DNA from 2 places in the Stenotrophomonas sp. TWI1149 genome. Region 1 is predicted to be linked to the other one. Evidence: riboswitches for the same ligand, from Rfam matches in the RefSeq annotation. Region 1 holds a riboswitch; the other holds the start of a gene.
The links. Region 1 has a riboswitch for glycine ahead of gcvP (aminomethyl-transferring glycine dehydrogenase). Riboswitches for the same ligand answer to the same signal wherever they lie in the genome.

Region 1 (4,141 bases):
GGGGCGAGGTGCGACTTGACCGCACACGGGCCGACGCCCGGGCCGCCGCCGCCGTGCGGGATGCAGAAGGTCTTGTGCAGGTTCAGGTGCGACACGTCCGAGCCCCACTTGCCGGGCTTGGCTACGCCGACCAGGGCGTTCATGTTGGCGCCGTCGGTGTACACCTGGCCGCCGTGCTTGTGCACGATCTCGCAGATGTCCACCACCTCTTCCTCGAACACGCCATGCGTGGACGGGTAGGTGATCATCAGCGCGGCCAGGCGGTCGCTGTACTTCTCCGCATTGATGCGGATGTCGTCCAGGTCGACGTTGCCGTTGGCATCGGTCTTGGTCACCACGACCTTCATGCCGCACATCTGCGCCGAGGCCGGGTTGGTGCCGTGCGCCGAATCCGGGATCAGGCAGACGTCGCGGTGGCCTTCGCCGCGCGAGCGGTGGTAGGCGCGGATCGCCAGCAGGCCGGCGTATTCGCCCTGCGCACCGGAGTTCGGCTGCAGGCTGACCGCGTCGTAGCCGGTGCACTCGACCAGCATCGCTTCGAGGCCGTCGATCAGTTCCTTGTAGCCGGTGGCCTGGTCGGCCGGGGCCAGCGGATGGATGTTGGCGAACTCCGGCCAGGTCACCGGGATCATTTCGGCGGTGGCGTTGAGCTTCATGGTGCAGCTGCCCAGCGGGATCATGGTGCGATCCATGGCCAGGTCCTTGTCCGCCAGCGAACGCAGGTAACGCAGCAGTTCGTGTTCGCTGTGGTGGGTGTTGAACACCGGGTGGGTCAGGAAGGCGCTGGTGCGCACCAGATCGGCCGGCAACGCATCGGCGGTGGCCGCATCCAGTGCGTCCACGTCGACGGTCGCACCGAACAGCTGGCCGAGCGCGACGATGTCGGCGCGGGTGGCGGTTTCATCCAGGCTGATGCCGACCGCGTCGCTGTCGATCGCACGCAGGTTGATGCGCGCCGCGGCGGCCTTGGCGTGGATCGCCTTGGCGTCGATGTCCTTGACGTGCAGGGTGTCGAAGAAGTGCTCGCCCACGTTGACGCCGGCGCTGCGCAGGGCAGCGGCCAGGATCGCGGCCAGGCGGTGGGTGCGGCGGGCGATGCGGGTCAGGCCTTCCGGACCGTGGTACACGGCATACATCGAGGCCATCACCGCCAGCAGCACCTGGGCGGTACAGATGTTGGAGGTCGCCTTCTCGCGGCGGATGTGCTGCTCGCGGGTCTGCAGGGTCAGGCGGTAGGCGGCATTGCCCTGCGCATCGACCGAGACGCCGATCAGGCGGCCCGGCATCGAGCGCTTGTACGCATCGCGGCAGGCCATGAAGGCGGCGTGCGGGCCGCCGAAGCCGAACGGCACGCCGAACCGCTGCGAGTTGCCGACCACGATGTCCGCGCCCCATTCGCCGGGGGCGGCGATCAGGGTCAACGCCAGCAGGTCGGTCGCCACCGCGACCAGGCCGCCGCGCGCGTGCACGGCATCGGCCAGCGCCTTGTAGTCGCCGATATGGCCGAAGGTATCCGGGTACTGCAGCAGCACGCCGTAGGCTTCGGCGTCCATCGCCTCGGCCGGGGTGCCCACGCGCAGCACGATGCCCATCGGCTCGGCGCGGGTGCGCAGCAGTTCCAGCGTCTGCGGGTGCACCGCGTCGTGCACGAAGAAGGTGTCCGACTTCGACTTGGCCGAGCGCTTGGCCAGCGTCATCGCTTCAGCGGCGGCGGTGGCTTCATCCAGCAGCGAGGCGTTGGCGATCTCCATGCCGGTCAGGTCGGCGCACAGGGTCTGGAAGTTGATCAGCGCTTCCATGCGGCCCTGCGAGATCTCGGCCTGGTACGGGGTGTAGGCGGTGTACCACGCCGGGTTTTCCAGCACGTTGCGCAGGATGACGTTCGGGGTAAGCGTGCCGTAGTAGCCCTGGCCGATGAAGGTGCGGAAGACCTGGTTCTTGTCGGCGATGGCGCGGATCTTGGCCAGTGCCTGCACTTCGGTCAGCGACTCGGGCAGGTCCAGCGGTGCCGGCGACTTGATCCCGGCCGGGACGATCGCATCGGTCAGCGCGTCCAGCGAGGCGTGGCCGACCACGTCGAGCATCTGCGCGATTTCGGCGTCGTTGGGGCCGATGTGGCGTTCGACGAACGCGTGGCTGTGTTCAAGCTCGCGCAGGGAGGGGGTGTTCTGGGACATGGCTGGCATCTCGGAGAGTGGGCACGCACGTTCGGAAGGCGGTCGGGCCAGGGCGCGTCGCGGGCGACAGCGATCCACCGGACCTTGCGGTCTTCCTGGGTGCCCCTCTGTCCTTTTGCCTGAGAGTTTAAAAGCGCGCATCTGCGTGCTTCGTGCCCCTTCGGCGCCGGCATTCGCCGGTCTCTCCAGAGTTTTGATGCGGGTGGTATCGGGCCTGAGCGATTACGGGCGTTGCGCCTTCGGCAGCGGGTGTCCGCTTCTCCCACCATGTAGCCCGGCGATTATAGCCCAGCGCTTTCGGCCGCTGGGCCTTTCCAGCACATGAATACGGGGCCATCCGAACCCCGGAAACGTGCCCCCGGGCATGGTGCCGGGCGCGGCAAAGGCCTATGATCGCTGGATCCTCGTATTCATCTGGCGCCGCCCGTACCGGGCTGGCGCCCGCCGCGCATTGCGCACGGCCGCTGACGGAAGCCCGCATGACGCCCGCCTCACCCTCGACCCGCCGTCTGGCCCTGCTGCTTGCAGGCCTGGCGATGTTCGGTCCGTTCTCGATCGACACCATTTTCCCGGCCTTCCTGCTGCTGGGCGACCGCATGCAGGTGGACCAGGTCGCGGTGCAGCAGACCATCAGCGTGTACCTGCTGTTCTACGGCCTGATGAGCCTGGCGCACGGCCCGCTCTCGGATGCGTTCGGCCGCCGGCGGGTGATCATCGGCGGGCTGGTGCTGTTCATCGGCGCCTCGATTGGTTGTGCGCTGTCGCGCGACATGACCACGCTGCTGGTGTTCCGCGCGCTGCAGGGCGTGACCGCCGGTGTCGGCGTGATCGTGGGCCGCGCGGTGATCCGTGATCTGTACCACGGTGCCGATGCGCAGCGGTTGATGAGCCAGGTCTCGATGATCTTCGGTGTCGCGCCGGCGATCGCGCCGATCATCGGTGGCTGGATCCTGCTGGGCGGCGGCGACTGGCCGTTGATCTTCTGGTTCCTGGTGCTGTTCGGCGTGGTGCTGCTGCTGGCCACCAGCAAGTGGCTGCCCGAAACCCACCCGGTGGAAGCACGCACGCCGCTGTCGATGCGCGAACTGCTGCGCAGCTACGCGCGCATGGGATCCAACCCGCGCCTGCTGCGCCTGGCCGCGGCCGGTGCGTTCAATTTCTCCGGCATCTTCCTGTACATCGCCTCGGCGCCGGTGTTCGTGATGCAGCACCTGCAACTGGGCGAGGGCGGCTTTGCGTGGCTGTTCATTCCGACCATCGGCGGCATGACCGTGGGCTCGTTCCTGTCCGGTCGCATGGCCGGGCGGATCGTGCCGCAGCGGCAGATCGCGATCGGCTTCGCGCTGTGCGCGGTCTCGGCGCTGCTGAACTTCGGCTACGTGGTGTCGGTGCCGCAGATCGCATTGCCGTGGGCGGTGATGCCGATCTTCCTGGGCGGTGTCGGCATGGCGCTGATCTTCCCGATCCTGGCGCTGGCCGTGCTGGACATGTATCCGCATCAGCGCGGCCTGGCCTCGTCCATGCAGATGTTCATCCAGCTGATGATCAACACGGTGGTGGCCGGCGTGGTCTCGCCGATGCTCAGCAGCAACCCCCTGCATCTGGCCCTGGGCTACGCGGCGTTCTTCGCCATCGGTGGCAGCTTCTGGTACTGGGAGCGGCACGCCGAGCGCCGCCGTGAAGTACTGACGCCCATCGAGTGACCCCCCTGCCGCACAGGCCCGCCAGGGGCCGTGCGGTATCCTTGGCGCTTTGACGCAGTCCGGATTTTCCCATGTCGACCACCTCCAAACTGCGCCGCGACATCCGCCGGCGCCGCGAAACCCAGGCCGCCAACCGCGAGCAGGCCACCGCCACGCCGGTTGAGCCGCATGCCGAACTGCGGGACCAGCAGCGCACGCTGCTGGCCGGCATCGTCCGCCGGGACGGCGAGTGGGTGCTGGGCATGGATGGTCGCATCGCCG
Region 2 (4,141 bases), on a different contig from region 1:
GCGACTCATCGGCATTGGCGAACTGCGCGCGCAGCTTCAGCGTGCCGGTGGCGGTGTCGATGCGGTTGTCCAGGCTGGAGAGCACGCCGTCGCCGAGCGCGTTGCGCTCTTCGCGGTCCCAGGCTTCCACGGTCAGCTGCGGATTCGCGCGTGCCGCGGCGACCACCGCCGGCAGGTCCGGCTCGGGCACGGTGAACAGCACGCTGATCGGGATGGTCTGGGTGATGGTGGCCAGCGGTTCGGTATCGCCACTGCGGACCAGGTTGCCGACGTCCACGTTGCGCAGGCCCATGCGCCCGGCCACCGGCGCGGTGATGCGGGTGTACTGCAGTTGCAGGCGTGCTTCATCCACGGCCGCCTGGTCGGTCTGGCGACGGCCCTGCAACTGGCGCACCTTGCTCTGCTGATCACTCAGGTCCTGCGCGGAGACGAAGTGCTTGCTCTGCAGTTCCGTGAAGCGCTTGAGCTGGCTCTCGGCGTTGTCGAGCTCGGCCAGGTTCTGCTGCTGGGTGCCCAGCGCACGCGACAGCTGTACCTGGAACGGGCGCGGATCGATCTCGGCCAGCAGCTCGCCGGCCTTGACGTGCTGGCCCTCGGAGAACGCCAGCCGCAGCAGCTCGCCATCCACGCGGCTGCGGATGCCCACCGTATGCAGCGGCGTCACCGTCCCGAGCGCCTTCAGGCGCACCACCAGGTCTTCCTGCGTTGCGGTGGCCACGCGTACCGGGGTGGCGGTGCTCGCAGGCGCGGCCTCGGCGGTCGGCGCGGGCGACAACACCCGCCAGGCGATCACGGCGGCGGCCAGTACGGCCACGACCAACAGCGGTTTGAACAGACGACGGGAACGCGAGGGGAGCGGGGCAGACATGGGGCATCCTGCGCGTACGCCACACGGCGAACGCGTCCATGGTTTACCGGCCCGTGGGGGCAGGCGGGGCGAAGTGGGGTTGTCTGGCGGGGCCGCTGGTCGAATGCCGCAGCGTGGCTGGATACCGACCCGGGAGGGGCGGGGGCGTCATGGTACCGCGTGTGGGTGCCTGCACTCACATGCCCTTGGTCATGGGGCAGGGCCCGGGTGGATGGGTGCATTGCGTCATCCGACCAAGGTGGTCACGGGAAGGCGCATGCATGCCGTCGGTAGGTACCGACCGTTGGTCGATACACGCCGCCACCCGACCAACGGTCGGGTGCTACCGGTGCATTGAACGTGTGTCAGGCCACCCGACCAACGGTCGGGCGCTACCGGTGCATTGAACGTGTGTCAGGCCACCCGACCAACGGTCGGGTGCTACCGGTGCATTGAACGTTCCGTTCAATGCACCTCGTCGCGGTACACGAACTTCGGCATTTCCCATTTGAAATGGATCGCCAGCAGGCGGAACAGGAAGCCGCCGCCCAGGCACCACAGCGTCGCCGCGTTGAGCGACACGCCGAGTTCCAGCAGCGCCAGGTACGCCGCACCGGTGAGCAGGGTGATCACCGCATACAGTTCTTTCTGGAAGATCAGCGGCACCTCGTTGCACAGCACATCGCGCAGCACGCCGCCGAACGCACCGGTGAGCATGCCGGCGATCAGGATGATCGGCACGGTGTGCCCGCCCTCGCGTGCGACCGCGCAGCCGATCAGGGTGAAGGCGATCAGTCCCAGCCCATCGAGCACCAGGAAGGTCCGGCGGAAATGATGCATCCAGCGGGCGACCCAGGTGGCGATCAGTGCCGCGCAGATGGTGAAGCCCAGGTATTCCGGATGTTTCACCCAGCCCAGCGGGTAGTGGCCGAGCACGATGTCGCGCAGCGAGCCGCCACCGAGCGCGGTGACGCAGGCGATGATGACCACGCCGAACAGGTCCATGCGGCGGCGGCCGGCCGACAGGGCGCCGGTCATGGCTTCGGCCGAGATGGCGATGAGGTAGATCAGGGAGAGCAGCATGGGGGTGGCTCCGGGGACACGGCAGGCGGGGACGGAAAACGCGCACGCGTCACGCCAGCGCTGCTGCACTGTCGTGGGTGGGATTCCGTTGCCGCTCCCGCTGTCCTTTTGCCTGAGAGTTCGGTGGCCAAGGCCACGTGCCCCTTCGGCGGGTCATTGAAGACCTCTCTCCAGATCGGCGTGTCGGATGCATGGTTGGTGGCTGTGCAGCCACCGGCCTGAGCGATTATGGGAGCCTGCGCCTTCGGCGGGCGCCAGCGCGGCGCCTCTCTCCTGCATCCGGGGCGGATTCTAGCAGCCGCCGGGCCCGCTCCGGGCGATAATCCCGGTATGCCCGCTGAACCCGCCCTCTGGTACCTGTACCTGCTCGAATGCCGCAACGGCAGCTATTACGCCGGCATCAGCAACGACGTGGACGCGCGCTTCCAGGCCCACCTCGCCGGTAAAGGGGCGAAATACACGCGGGCGAACCCGCCGGTGAAGGTGCTGGCGATGCGCGCCTACCCGGACCGCGCGGCGGCCTCGAAGGCCGAGTGGCAGCTCAAGCGGCAACCACGGGAGCGCAAGCTGGCGTGGCTGGCGCTGCCCGATCCCACGTAGCGCCGCGCGCGGGTTGTTCGGGGCTCCGCTGGCGGCATACCATCGAGCCATCGTTCGTTGATCCGCTTGCCCAAGCCCTGGAGTGCCATGTCCCGCGATCTGTCGTTGTACCCGGAAGATGAAAATGGCGATGTGCTCTGGAACATGCTGCAGGACGGCGACGATCTGACGATTCCGCGCGAGGTGGATTTCGCGTTGATCTTCCCGACCCAGGACGTGGCGATCGCCTTCGCCGTGCACCTGCTCAAGAACGACCAGAAGGTGTCCTTCGCCGCGTACGAGGGCAACGATGAGTTCCCATGGCAGGTGGTGGTGCATCCGCTGATGCTGCCGACGCACCAGAACATCTCGGGCTTCGAAGGCCTGCTTGCCAGCGAGGCGGTCTCCTACAGCGGCCAGGTCGACGGCTGGGGATGCCTGTCGCAGGGGTGAGCCACCGCAACGCGGCGTGATCCGTTCGAACGTCCCCCTGCCGGAGAGAATCGATGTCGACGTTGTCCCTGATGCTCGCGGTTGCCGCGGCCGCCACACAGGCGGCCCAGGGTCCTGATCCGGCCACGCTGGCCGCCATCGAAGCAACCTGCTTCGACTATGTGGATGGGCAGCTGGAAGGAAATCCCGAGCGCGTGGCGCGCTCGCTGCACCCGGACCTGGCCAAGCGCGCGATCCTGGGCGATACGCCGGACGAGCGGCTTGGCCTGCGCCGGATGTCGAAAGAGGAACTGGTCGGGTTGACCCGGGCCGGCGCGCTGAAGACGCCGAAGGCCGCGTGGAACCGGCAGTGCAAGGTGCTCGATGTCGTTGGCAACGCCGCCTCGGTGCGGCTGGAAACCCCGTGGTTCGTGGATTATTTCCACATGGGGCGGTTCGGCGAGCGCTGGGTGATCGTCAACGCGCTGTGGTACAGCAAGCCGAAGTGAGCGATGGCAGCCAGGTGCGTCCGGCTGCCACTGTTGCGGCACGGACGATCAGGGCGTCGGCGGTCGTTTCGGCCGGCGATCATCCTGCGCATCACCGAAGATGATCCGCGCGCTGCGCTGGTAGCTCCAGTACGCCACCGCCCAGTTCAGCAGCACCACGACGCGGTTGCGGAAGCCGATCAGGAAGAACACGTGCGCGGCCAGCCAGAACCACCAGGCCAGCACGCCGGAGAGCTGCAGGCGTCCGAGGTGGACGATCGCGGCCATGCGGCCGATGGTCGCCAGGTTGCCGAAGTCCTGGTAGTTGAACGGGCCCGGCGCAGGCTTGCCGGCCAGGCGTGCCTGGATCGTGGTCGCCACGTGCTTGCCCATCTGCTTGGCCGCCGGCGCGACGCCGGGCACCGGTTTGCCGTCGGCCTGGGTCAGTGCGGCGAGGTCGCCGGCGACGAAGATCTCCGGGTGGCCGTCCAGCGTGAGATCGGGCTGCACCGGCACGCGGCCGGCGCGATCCAGTGGGACGTCCAGCGTACGCGCCAGCGGTGAGGCGGCGACACCCGCGGCCCAGACCACGGTACGAGCCTCGACGAAGCGGTCGCCGAGCTGGAAGCCTTCGGCATTGATGTCGCTGACGGGGGTGCCGGTGAGCACTTCCACGCCCAGCTTCTCCAGCTGCCGACGCGCCTTGAGCGAG

Region 2: it holds a riboswitch for glycine, as region 1 does, so the genes downstream of both, ABE424_RS09755 (trimeric intracellular cation channel family protein) here and gcvP (aminomethyl-transferring glycine dehydrogenase) in region 1, are expected to answer to the same signal.

Annotation. Positions count from the first base shown of each region.
Region 1 covers NZ_JBDJLB010000006.1:233,885-238,025, reverse strand. Annotated here, with positions in the region: gene gcvP (aminomethyl-transferring glycine dehydrogenase) at 1-2,186, opposite strand, end outside; glycine riboswitch at 2,275-2,376, opposite strand; gene ABE424_RS09330 (multidrug effflux MFS transporter) at 2,657-3,880, shown strand; gene ABE424_RS09325 (hypothetical protein) at 3,952-4,141, shown strand, end outside.
Region 2 covers NZ_JBDJLB010000007.1:71,912-76,052, reverse strand. Annotated here, with positions in the region: gene ABE424_RS09760 (MdtA/MuxA family multidrug efflux RND transporter periplasmic adaptor subunit) at 1-868, opposite strand, end outside; gene ABE424_RS09755 (trimeric intracellular cation channel family protein) at 1,313-1,930, opposite strand; glycine riboswitch at 2,023-2,114, opposite strand; glycine riboswitch at 2,123-2,216, opposite strand; gene ABE424_RS09750 (GIY-YIG nuclease family protein) at 2,261-2,530, shown strand; gene ABE424_RS09745 (ribonuclease E inhibitor RraB) at 2,618-2,962, shown strand; gene ABE424_RS09740 (nuclear transport factor 2 family protein) at 3,016-3,450, shown strand; gene ABE424_RS09735 (NAD(P)/FAD-dependent oxidoreductase) at 3,499-4,141, opposite strand, start outside.